2 regions of the Kitasatospora sp. NPDC088548 genome follow, and region 2 is predicted to be linked to the other one. Evidence: riboswitches for the same ligand, from Rfam matches in the RefSeq annotation. Region 2 holds a riboswitch; the other holds the start of a gene.
The links. Region 2 has a riboswitch for S-adenosylmethionine ahead of ACIP82_RS25585 (aminotransferase class V-fold PLP-dependent enzyme). Riboswitches for the same ligand answer to the same signal wherever they lie in the genome.
Positions count from the first base shown of each region.

Region 1 (5,183 bases), on a different contig from region 2:
CCGGGGCGCCGGCCGGGACCTGGGTGGAGGACAAGGGCCGCTCGCTGGCGGTGCACACCCGGCGCACCGGGGCACCGGAGGAGGCGTTCGAACTGCTGCGGGCACCGGTGGCGGCCCTGGCCGCCGAGTACGGGCTGGTGGTGGAGCCGGGCCGGCTGGTGCTGGAGCTGCGGCCACCGGGGGTGGACAAGGGCGCCGCGCTGACCGGCTTCCTGCGGGAGCGGGCCGCCCGGTCGGTGCTGTACGCCGGGGACGATCTGGGCGATGTGGCGGCCTACGCGGCGGTGGAGAAGCTGCGCGGGGAGGGGCTGGCCGGGCTGCTGGTGTGCAGCGGGACGACCGTCCGCGAGCTCGCCGACCGGGCCGACCTGGTGGTCCCGGGCCCGGCCGGCGTGGTGGAGCTGCTGGCGGCGCTGGGGGAGGAGCTCAGCCGAGCGCGTTGAGCTGGTCGAGGAACCACTGCTGGGGCGGCAGGGCGGTCGCGGCGGCGGCGAGGCGCTTGGTGCGGTCGGCGCGTTCGTCGGCGGGCATGGTGAGCCCGGCGTGCAGGGCGTCGGCGGTGGCGATGATGTCGTACGGGTTGACGGTGATCGCGTCGTCGGCGAGTTCGGCGTACGCGCCGGCCTCGCGGGAGAGGACCAGGGCGCAGCCGTGGTCGGAGACCACCGGGACCTCCTTGGCGACCAGGTTCATGCCGTCCCGGATCGGGTTGACGAGGGCCACGTCGGCCAGCCGGTAGGCGGCCAGGGAACGCGGGAAGTCGTCGTCGACGTGCAGGATCAGCGGCTGCCAGGTGGGGGTGGCGAACTCGTCGTTGATCTCCTGGGCCAGCCGCCGGACCTCGGCGGTGTAGGCCCGGTACTCGGCGAGGTCGGTGCGCGAGGGGTAGGCGAAGGCGACGTGCACGACCCGGTCGTGCCACTCGGGGCGGGTGCGCAGCAGGTGCCGGTAGGCGAGCAGGCCGCGGACGATGTTCTTGCTCAGTTCGGTGCGGTCCACCCGGACGACGGTGCGCCGGTCGCCGACGGCCTCACGGAGGGCGGCGAGGCGCTCGTCGACGTCCGGGCGGTGGGCGCGGTCGCGCAGGAAGTCGGCGTCGGCGCCGAGGCCGTGGACGCCGAGGAACGTGGTGCGGCCGTCGTGGGTGACCGTGAGGGCGGTCCGGTCGACGGTGGCGCCGAGCAGCGCCTCGCAGCAGTCGGCGAAGGCCAGGGCCCAGCGGCGGGTGAGGAAGCCGGCCCGGTCGGCGCCGAGGATCCCGGTGAGGACGGCGGCCGCGACATCGTCGGGAAGCAGCCGGAAGTACTCGGGCGGGGCCCACGGGGTGTGCGAGAAGTGGCCGATCCGCAGGTCGGGTCGGGCCGCGCGGAGCAGGGCGGGGACGAGGGACAGGTGGTAGTCCTGCACCAGGACCGCGGCGCCGGGGGCCGCCTCGGCGGCGAGGGCGTCGGCGAAGGCGGCGTTGTAGGCCAGGTAGGCCTGCCACTCGGTGCGGAAGCCGGCGTCGAAGGCGGGGGCGGTGGGGGTGGCGTACAGCAGGTGGTGGACGAACCAGAGGGTGGAGTTGGCGACCCCGTTGTAGGCCCGGGCGAAGGTCTCCGGATCTATGTCCAGCATCCGGACGGCCTGTCCGCCGACGTCGTGGCCGGCCAGGTCGAGGCGGCCGTGCGGGGCCTCCGCGGCGGCCCGGCGGTCGGCGTCGCCGAGGGCGGCGCAGACCCAGACGGCGCTGGGGTCGGCGATGGCGGAGAGCCCGGAGACCAGGCCGCCGCCGCCCCGGCGGAGGGTCAGCGTGTCGTCGTCCGCGGTGCTGAACGACACCGGTCCCCGGTTGGAGGCCACCAGTACGGGGGCGGTGCCGGTCGGACTCGAACGTTCGGTCGTGAGATCGCCCATGGTTGGTACGTTGCCGGGGGCCAGGGTCGGCAAACCCCGGTCAGTGCGGCAGGTGGCGGCTCACGTACTCGGGGACGGTGTGCATCGGGGGCCGTTCCAGGCCGGTGACCGGGTGGGTGTGGGCGGTGAAGGCACGGGTTTCCGGGTCGCGGGTGAACTGGGTGAGCAGCGGGTGCACCAGGTCGGCGGAGGCCTTGAGGCGGTGGGTGCGGTCGAGGCGTTCCAGGGCCGTGCGGTAGATGGTGGCGGCCATCCGGCCGAGCGCCTGGCCGTCCTGGTGGCGGTGGTGGCGCACGCCCACGTCCACCTGGGCCAGGGCGTCCAGACCGGCGGTCTCCAGGGCGTCGACCAGCAGGCCGAGCTCGACGCCGTAGCCGGTCGGGAACGGCAGCCGTTCGAGGAGCGAGCGGCGGGCCGCGTACTCGCCGCCGAGGGGCTGGACGAAGCCGGCCAGCTCCGGCCAGTGCAGGTTGAGCAGCGGGCGGGCGACCAGCTCGGTGACCCGGCCGCCGCCGGAGGGGACGACCGCGCCGCCCGCGTCGGACGGGCCGCTCGACGGCACTTCGAGCGGCCGGTCGTACATGGCCTTGACCAGCTGGATGTCGGGTTCGGTGAGCAGCGGGCCGATGATGCCGGAGACGAAGGCCGGGTCGAACTCGCGCAGGTCGGCGTCGACGAAGCAGACGATCTCGCCGCTGGTGACCAGCAGGGAGCGCCAGAGCACCTCGCCCTTGCCGGGGGCGGCGGGCAGCCGGGGCAGGATGTCGTCACGGTGCACCACCCGGGCGCCGGCCCCGGCGGCGACCGCGGCGGTGGCGTCGGTGGAGCCGGAGTCGACCACGACGAGTTCGTCGACCAGCGGGAGGCGCTCCATCAGCTCGCGGCGGACGGTGCGGACGATGTCGCCGACGGTGGCCTCCTCGTCCAGCGCGGGCAGGACCACGCTGACGGTGCCCGCCCGGCCCGCCGCCCGTTTGGCGTCCAGCAGCGTGCCGACCGGGCGGTCGGCCGCGCTCCAGGAGCGGCGGCGCAGCCAGGACGCCGCCTGCGGAAGGAGCGCGGGGGTCGGTTCGGCGGGCACGGGTCTCTCCTCGGCGGGTTCGGGTGGGACGGGGCATCTCGCGTGGCGGACGGTCCCGTTCGGGGTTGACGCCTTCGGATACAGTCTTCGTACAGCGATCGGACCTTCGCACGCCGGGGTCACCGCTGAGCAGGACCACAACTTCACAGAGCTCATCCAGAGGGACTGAGGGAACGGCCCGTTGACGTCCCGGCAACCTTCTCGCGCGGCTGTCGTACAGGCCCGGCGGGACAGGTGCCAATTCCGGCCTGTGGCGCGACCGCGTCACGGGGAAGATGAGGAGAGAGGCCTCCGCCATCATGGCTATCGACACCGCCGCACCCGCATCCCTCACCGTTGACCTCGGCCCCGCCGCCGCGCTGTCCTGTCGGGAGTGCGGCACCCGCTTTCCGCTCGGTCCGAGCTTCGCCTGCCTGGAGTGCTTCGGGCCGCTGGAGATCGCGTACGACTTCGGCGGCGAGGCCGCCGAGGACCTGCGCAAGCGGATCGAGGCCGGCCCGGCGTCGATCTGGCGCTACGCTCCGCTGCTGCCCGTTCCGGCCGATGTCGCCGGGAAGCCCAACCTGAACCCGGGCTGGACCCCGCTGGTGAAGGCCGACAACCTGGGCCGTGAGCTGGGCTTCACCGCTCAGCTGCACATCAAGGACGACTCGGGCAACCCCACCCACTCGTTCAAGGACCGCGTGGTGGCCTGCGCCATCGAGGCGGCCCGCGCGTTCGGCTTCACCACGCTGTCCTGCTCGTCCACCGGCAACCTGGCCGGCGCGGTGGGTGCGGCGGCGGCCCGGGCCGGATTCAAGTCCTGCGTGTTCATCCCGCACGACCTGGAGCAGGGCAAGGTCGTGATGGCCGGGGTCTACGGCGGCGAGCTGGTCGGCATCGAGGGCAACTACGACGACGTCAACCGCTTCTGTTCGGAGCTGATCGGCGACCCGGCCGGCGAGGGCTGGGGCTTCGTGAACGTCAACCTCCGCCCGTACTACGGCGAGGGCTCCAAGACGCTGGCGTACGAGATCTGCGAGCAGCTCGGCTGGCGGCTGCCGGAGCAGATCGTCATCCCGATCGCCTCGGGCTCCCAGCTCACCAAGATCGACAAGGGGCTGCAGGAGCTGATCAGGCTCGGTCTGGTCGAGGACCGGCCGTACCGGATCTTCGGGGCGCAGGCGGCCGGCTGCTCGCCGGTGTCGGCCGCGTTCAAGGCCGGCCGGGACGTGATCCGCCCGGTCAAGCCGGACACCATCGCCAAGTCGCTGGCGATCGGCAACCCGGCCGACGGCCCGTACGTGCTGGACATCGCCCGCCGCACCGGCGGCGCGGTCGAGGACGTCACCGACGCCGAGGTGGTGGCCGCGATCAAGCTGCTGGCCCGCACCGAGGGCATCTTCGCCGAGACCGCGGGCGGGGTGACCGTCGGCGTGCTGAAGAAGCTCGTCGAGACCGGGCAGCTGGACCCGGCCAAGGAGACCGTCGCGATCAACACCGGCGACGGCCTGAAGACCCTGGACGCCGTCTCCGACTCCGGCATGACCACCGTCATCCGCCCGACGCTGGAGTCCTTCCGCGACGCCGGCCTCGCCTCCGCCTGACCACCACCCCGCTAGGAGAGCCCCCGCCATGAGCGCCAACGTCCGCATTCCCACCATCCTGCGCACCTACACCGGCGGCTCCGCCGAGGTCGCCGCCGAGGGTGCCACCCTGGGCGATGTCATCGCCGACCTCGACAAGAACCACCCGGGCATCGCCGCCCGCGTCCTGGACGACGCCGGCAAGCTGCGCCGCTTCGTGAACGTCTACGTCAACGACGACGACGTGCGGTTCGCGGAGGGGCTGGCGACCGAGATCAAGGACGGCGCGAGCGTGTCGATCATCCCGGCGGTGGCCGGCGGCTGCTGAGCCCGTCCGCCGCTCTTCCCGGCCGGCCGTTCCCGCGTACGGAATTCCGAATTCCGTACGCGGGGGCGGCCGGCCGCATTTCGGCGGGAATATTTCCGGGTCCAGTCGGAGTAGAGTGTCGCTCGGCTGGGAACAGGGCTCCCCTTCCCCTTTCACCGGCGCCCGAATCCGGCTGAACCCGTATCGCCGGTGACCGTCCGGCCGCTGAGACCGGCGCCGCGCGCACGGCCGTGAAACATGTCAGGCAGATGTCAGAATTCTCAAGGGGATTTGAGTAATTCGTCCGCTATGTCCGGCGTGAAATGCCGATTTC
Region 1 is NZ_JBIVMI010000010.1:75,479-80,661, forward strand. It holds gene otsB (trehalose-phosphatase) at 1-443, shown strand, start outside; gene ACIP82_RS15225 (trehalose-6-phosphate synthase) at 427-1,896, opposite strand; gene ACIP82_RS15230 (glucosyl-3-phosphoglycerate synthase) at 1,937-2,977, opposite strand; SAM riboswitch class I at 3,127-3,259, shown strand; gene thrC (threonine synthase) at 3,277-4,563, shown strand; gene ACIP82_RS15240 (ubiquitin-like small modifier protein 1) at 4,592-4,870, shown strand.
Region 1: linked by a shared signal. The riboswitch ahead of thrC (threonine synthase) and the one ahead of ACIP82_RS25585 (aminotransferase class V-fold PLP-dependent enzyme) in region 2 are both predicted to bind S-adenosylmethionine.

Region 2 (5,183 bases):
AAGCCTATTGCCTGAGGCAACCGTCCCGACCACCGGTCGCGGCGATCGGGACGGTAGCCCACCTGCCGTACAGCGCGGTGTCGCCCGCGCCGGGCGGAGGGATGCTTGGCCGCATGGCGATCACGGTCCTCGACCACACCGGCGCACGCGGCGGGCCCCCGGCCGCGCCCGCCCCGGCCGTCACCTACGCCCTGATCGCGCTCAACACGGTGGTCTTCCTGCTCGGCCCGGCCGCCGGGCTCAACCCGCTCTACGGCCGCGGCCAGGCCAGGGTCTGCGCGGAGCAGCGGTACGAGCAGCGCTGGGGCGCGGTACCGGCCGAGCTGCTGGCCGGCCGCCCGCTGACCGCCGGACAGCTGGCCGAGGCCCCCGACCCGGCGCCCGGCTGCCCGGCCGCCCCGACCCCGGGCAAGCACCCGGCCCTGTCCGTGCTCAGCGCGCTCTTCCTGCACGCCGGCTGGCTTCACCTGCTGGGCAACCTGCTCTTCCTCTACGTCTTCGGCCCCACCGTGGAGAAGCGGATGGGCCGGGCCCGCTTCGCCGTCTTCTATCTGGCGGCCGGCAGCCTGGCCACCTACGGCTTCGCACTGGCCCAGGCGCACTCGCCCGGCTCGACCACGGTGCTGATCGGCGCCTCGGGGGCGATCTCGGCGGCGCTGGGCTGCTATCTGCGGCTCCACCCGCGGGCCCGGGTGACCACGCTCGTCCCGCTGCTGCTCTTCCTGCCGCTGCGGTTCCCGGCCTGGCTGGTGCTCGGGCTCTGGTTCGCCCTGCAGTGGTGGTCGGTCCACTCGGCCGGCCCCGGCGTCGCCTACCTGGTCCATGTCATCGGGTTCTCGGCCGGCTTCCTGTACGCCTGCACACCGGCCGGCCGCCCCCCGCGACGGCCCGTCTGACGCCCGATACCCTGGCGGCACCCCACAAAGGAGCCCGAACAGTGATCACCGCCATCGTCCTGATCAAGACCAGCGTCGACCGCATCCCGGAGATCGCCGAGGCGATCGCGGCCATCGAAGGCGTCAGCGAGGTCTACTCGGTCACCGGCGGCTACGACCTGGTGGCGATGGTGCGGGTGCGGCGGCACGACGACCTGGCCGAGGTCATCCCCGGCCGGCTGAACAAGGTCCCGGGGGTGGCCCACACCGAGACCCAGATCGCCTTCCGCACCTACTCCCAGCACGACCTGGAAGCCGCCTTCGCCCTCGGCCTGGACGAATAGCGGGACGATCAGCCCGCGCGGCGCGTGTCCGCGACGCAGCGGCCGCCCTCGTTGCGGTAGTTCCAGGCCGCCCCGTCCGTGACCAGCTCGCGGACGGCGGTCAGAAAGCGGTCGATGTGCTCGTCCGGGGTGCCGGCGCCGAAGCTGACCCGGATCGCGTTGAGGCTTCGCTCGCCCGGCAGCGACGGCTCGGGCGCACCGCACTCGGACGGCGCGACGTCCTCGTCGCCGAGCAGGGTGCGGACCAGCGGGTGCGCGCAGAACAGGCCGTCCCGCACGCCGATGCCGTACTCGGCGGAGAGCGCGGCCGAGAAGTGCGAGCTGTTCCAGCCCTGGACCACGAAGGAGAGCACGCCCACCCGGGCCGAGTCGGCGCCGAACAGGTTCAGCACCTTCACCTGCGGGACGTCCGCCAGGCCCGCCTTCAGCCGGGCGATCAGCTGCTGCTCCCGGGCCTCCAACGCGTCGAAACCGGCCTCGGTCAGCGCCCGGCAGGCCGAGGCGATGGAGTAGACACCGATCACGTTCGGCGAACCGGCCTCGTGGCGGGCCGGGCCGGTGTGCCACTGGACGGCCACCGAGCCGTCGGCCTCCCGGGCCACGGTCCGGGTGGCACCGCCGCCGGCCAGGTACGGCTCTGCCGCGTCCAGCCAGTCGGCTCGGCCGGCCAGCACCCCGGCGCCGAACGGCGCGTACAGCTTGTGGCCGGAGAAGGCGATCCAGTCCACGCCCAGCTCGCGCACCGAGACCCGGTGGTGCGGGGCGAGCTGGGCGGCGTCCAGCACCACCCGGGCGCCGTGCCGGTGGGCGGTCGCGGTGAGCTCGGCGACCGGCCACAGCTCACCGGTGACGTTGGAGGCGCCGGTGACACAGAGCAGCTTGGGGCCCTCGGGCGCCTCGGCCAGCGCGGCGTCCAGGGCGGCGACCGCCTCGGCGTGCGAGCGCGGGGCGCGCAGGTAGCTGACCGCCAGGCCGGCGTGGCGCCAGGGCAGCAGCGAGGCGTGGTGCTCGGTCTCGAAGGCGAACACCCGGGTGCCGGCCGGGACGGCCCCGGCGAGCAGGTTGAGCGAGTCGGTGGTGGCCCGGGTGAAGACCACCTGGTCACCCTCGCGCAGGTCGAGGAACTCGCCGACGGTGCGGCGGCTCTGCTCGAACAGGTCGGTGGAGAGCTGGGAGAGGTAGCCGGCGCCGCGGTGCACGCTGCCGTAGTAGGGGGCGTAGGCGGCGACGTCGTCCCAGACCCGCTGGAGCGCCGGGGAGCTGGCCGCGTAGTCGAGCGCCGCGTAGGTGACCTTCTCGCCACTGACCAGCGGGACCTGAACGTCCTGACCGAGGACGGCGAGCGGGGCGCAGATTTCGGTGGAGAGGGACATGGGAATGCACTCCTTCTGGGTCCAGGACCCCGGGAGTGCGTGTCGTCCGGGTGTCCGCGCTTGCCACCCGGACGGTTTGCCGCGTGACCCGGTCCTCACCCAGGGCACCCCGCCACGGACGGAGGGTTGCCGGACAGCCAGCTGGGGCTTTGCGCTGTCACTCATGACCTGGCGAAGACTCTAGGTCGCGCCCGCCGGGCGGTCAAACACGGTTTCACCATCCGGACACCCCGCGAAGACGCCGAAGGGCCGGTGGCGACCCGCCGCCACCGGCCCCAACTGCCTTCTCACGCCCGGGCGGTGGCCTCCGACCAGCGCTTCAGGACGTCCTGCGCCGCGCCCGAGTCGATGGCCTCGGCGGCCCGCTCGATCCCGGCCGCCAGCTGCTCGGCGAGCGGGGCACCGGTCAGCTCCAGCGCCACCAGCGCGGCCGCCGTGTTGAGCAGGACGGCGTCCCGCACCGGCCCGTGCTCCCCCGCCAGCAGCCGACGGGCGACCTCCGCGTTGTACGCCGCGTCCGCCCCGCGCAGCGCCTCGATGCCGACCAGTTCGATGCCGACCTGGCGCGGGTCGAAGGACTCCTCGGTGACGACACCGTCGCGCACGATCCAGACCTGCGAGGTGGTGGAGATGGTCAGCTCGTCCAGACCGTCGTCGCCCCGGAAGACCAGGGCGTTCGAGCCGCGCTGCGCCAGCACCCCGGCGATCAGCCCGGCCAGCCGGGTGTCGAAGCAGCCGATCGCGTGCGAGGTCACCCTGGCCGGGTTGGTCAGCGGGCCGAGGATGTTGAACGCCGTCGGCACCCCGAGGTCGCGCCGCGCCGGGGCGGCGTGCCGCATCGCCGGGTGGAACTTGGCGGCGAAACAGAAGGTGAGCCCGACCTCCTCCGCCACCTCGGCGACCCGGCGCGCGGAGAGGTCGAGGCCGATGCCGAGCTTCTCCAGCACGTCGGAGGAGCCGCTGGCCGAGGAGGAGGCCCGGTTGCCGTGCTTCACCACCTTGGCGCCGGCCGCGGCCGCGACGATCGCCGACATGGTGGAGATGTTGACGGTCTTGGCGCGGTCGCCGCCGGTGCCGACGATGTCGACGGCCGGGCCGGGGATGTCCAGCGGCTCGGCGTGCGCGTACATCGAGTCCACCAGGCCGGAGATCTCGTCGACCGTCTCGCCCTTGGCCCGCAGCGCCACCATGAAGCCGGCCACCTGGACCGGGGAGGCCTCGCCGCTCATGATCCGGTCCATCGCCCAGGCGGTGGCCGACCGGCTCAGGTGCTCGCCCCTCAGCAGCGCCGACAGGATGTCCGGCCAGGTGCGGACCACCTGCGCGGGGTCGTTGCCGCCGTTCGCAGGGTGCACGTTCACCATGGCTGACTCCAGCTCTTGTCGGTTCCCCGGGGTCGGGGACATCCGTAGGAATGGAATCAGCCTATCGAGCGGCGAGGTCCCCCGGTCCGCCCCGGCACCCGCCTTCTCTAGGAGTGAGACGGCACCGCTCAGCGGGCGACCGGCGCCCGCTTCTCCAGCCGGGCGCGGAGCAGGGTGGCGGCGGACTCGGCCAGCGCCACCGGGTCCACCGGGCGGGAGATCGCCGCGTCCGCCCGGCTCCAGGCGGCGAGCCAGGAGTCCTGCGGCCGTCCGATCAGCACCAGCACCGGCGGGCAGCCGTAGATCTCGTCCTTCAGCTGCCGCCCGAGGCCGAGCCCGCCGGCCGGCACCGCCTCGCCGTCCAGGATGCAGAGGTCCACCCCGCCCTTCTCCAGCGCCTTGAGCACGGCAGGGGTCGTCGCGCACTCCAGGTAGGACAGCTCCGGCAGATCCTCGGCGGGCCGGCGGCCGAGCGCCGTCAGCACCTGCTCGCGGGTGTTGCGGTCGTGGCTGTAGACGAGAACGGTGAGCGTCTCGTCGGTCTTGTACGCCATGGGCCCTGCTCCCTCAAGTGTGATCCGGACCACGTTCGCCTGATCCGGATGCTACTCCCGATCACCTGCCGCCGGTCCCTGCCGCGCGATCCCTTCTCAAGCCGCCGCGCCCACGACTCACCCAGTCGGAGGACGGCCCGTCACCCCAGACCTCGCAGTCACCCGTACGGTCGACACGGCGGTCCCTCCTTTACTCCCCACCCACCCCCGAACCATGCAGCGACACGCAGGGCAACAGGGTCGAAGGGGCCTTCGAAGAACCGTCAGAAAAGGGACACGCCGCTGCTCAGCCGCCATCCGGACGCCCCGTCGGCCCCCGGGGGGGCATACCGCACGCACCGGACACTCCGAGGGACACCCCCCGGCGTGAAGACGGAATAAGGGACCGACATAATGTCCGTCGTGGCGACAGCAACAGCAGTAGAAACCGGGCACGCGCACGGATCGGTCAACCGGCCGAACATGGTCAGCGTCGGAACGATCGTCTGGCTCAGTTCCGAGTTGATGTTCTTCGCGGCCCTCTTCGCGATGTACTTCACGCTCCGCTCCGTCAAGGGAGCCGAGTTCTGGAGCGAGAAGGCGCACGCCCTCAACGTGCCCTTCTCCTCGGTCAACACCACGATCCTGGTGCTCTCCTCGCTGACCTGCCAGCTCGGCGTGTTCGCCGCCGAGC
Region 2 is NZ_JBIVMI010000022.1:2,577-7,759, reverse strand. It holds gene ACIP82_RS25595 (rhomboid family intramembrane serine protease) at 114-896, shown strand; gene ACIP82_RS25590 (Lrp/AsnC ligand binding domain-containing protein) at 938-1,219, shown strand; gene ACIP82_RS25585 (aminotransferase class V-fold PLP-dependent enzyme) at 1,228-2,592, opposite strand; SAM riboswitch class IV at 2,644-2,761, opposite strand; gene trpD (anthranilate phosphoribosyltransferase) at 2,880-3,956, opposite strand; gene ACIP82_RS25575 (hypothetical protein) at 4,085-4,510, opposite strand; gene ACIP82_RS25570 (heme-copper oxidase subunit III) at 4,904-5,183, shown strand, end outside.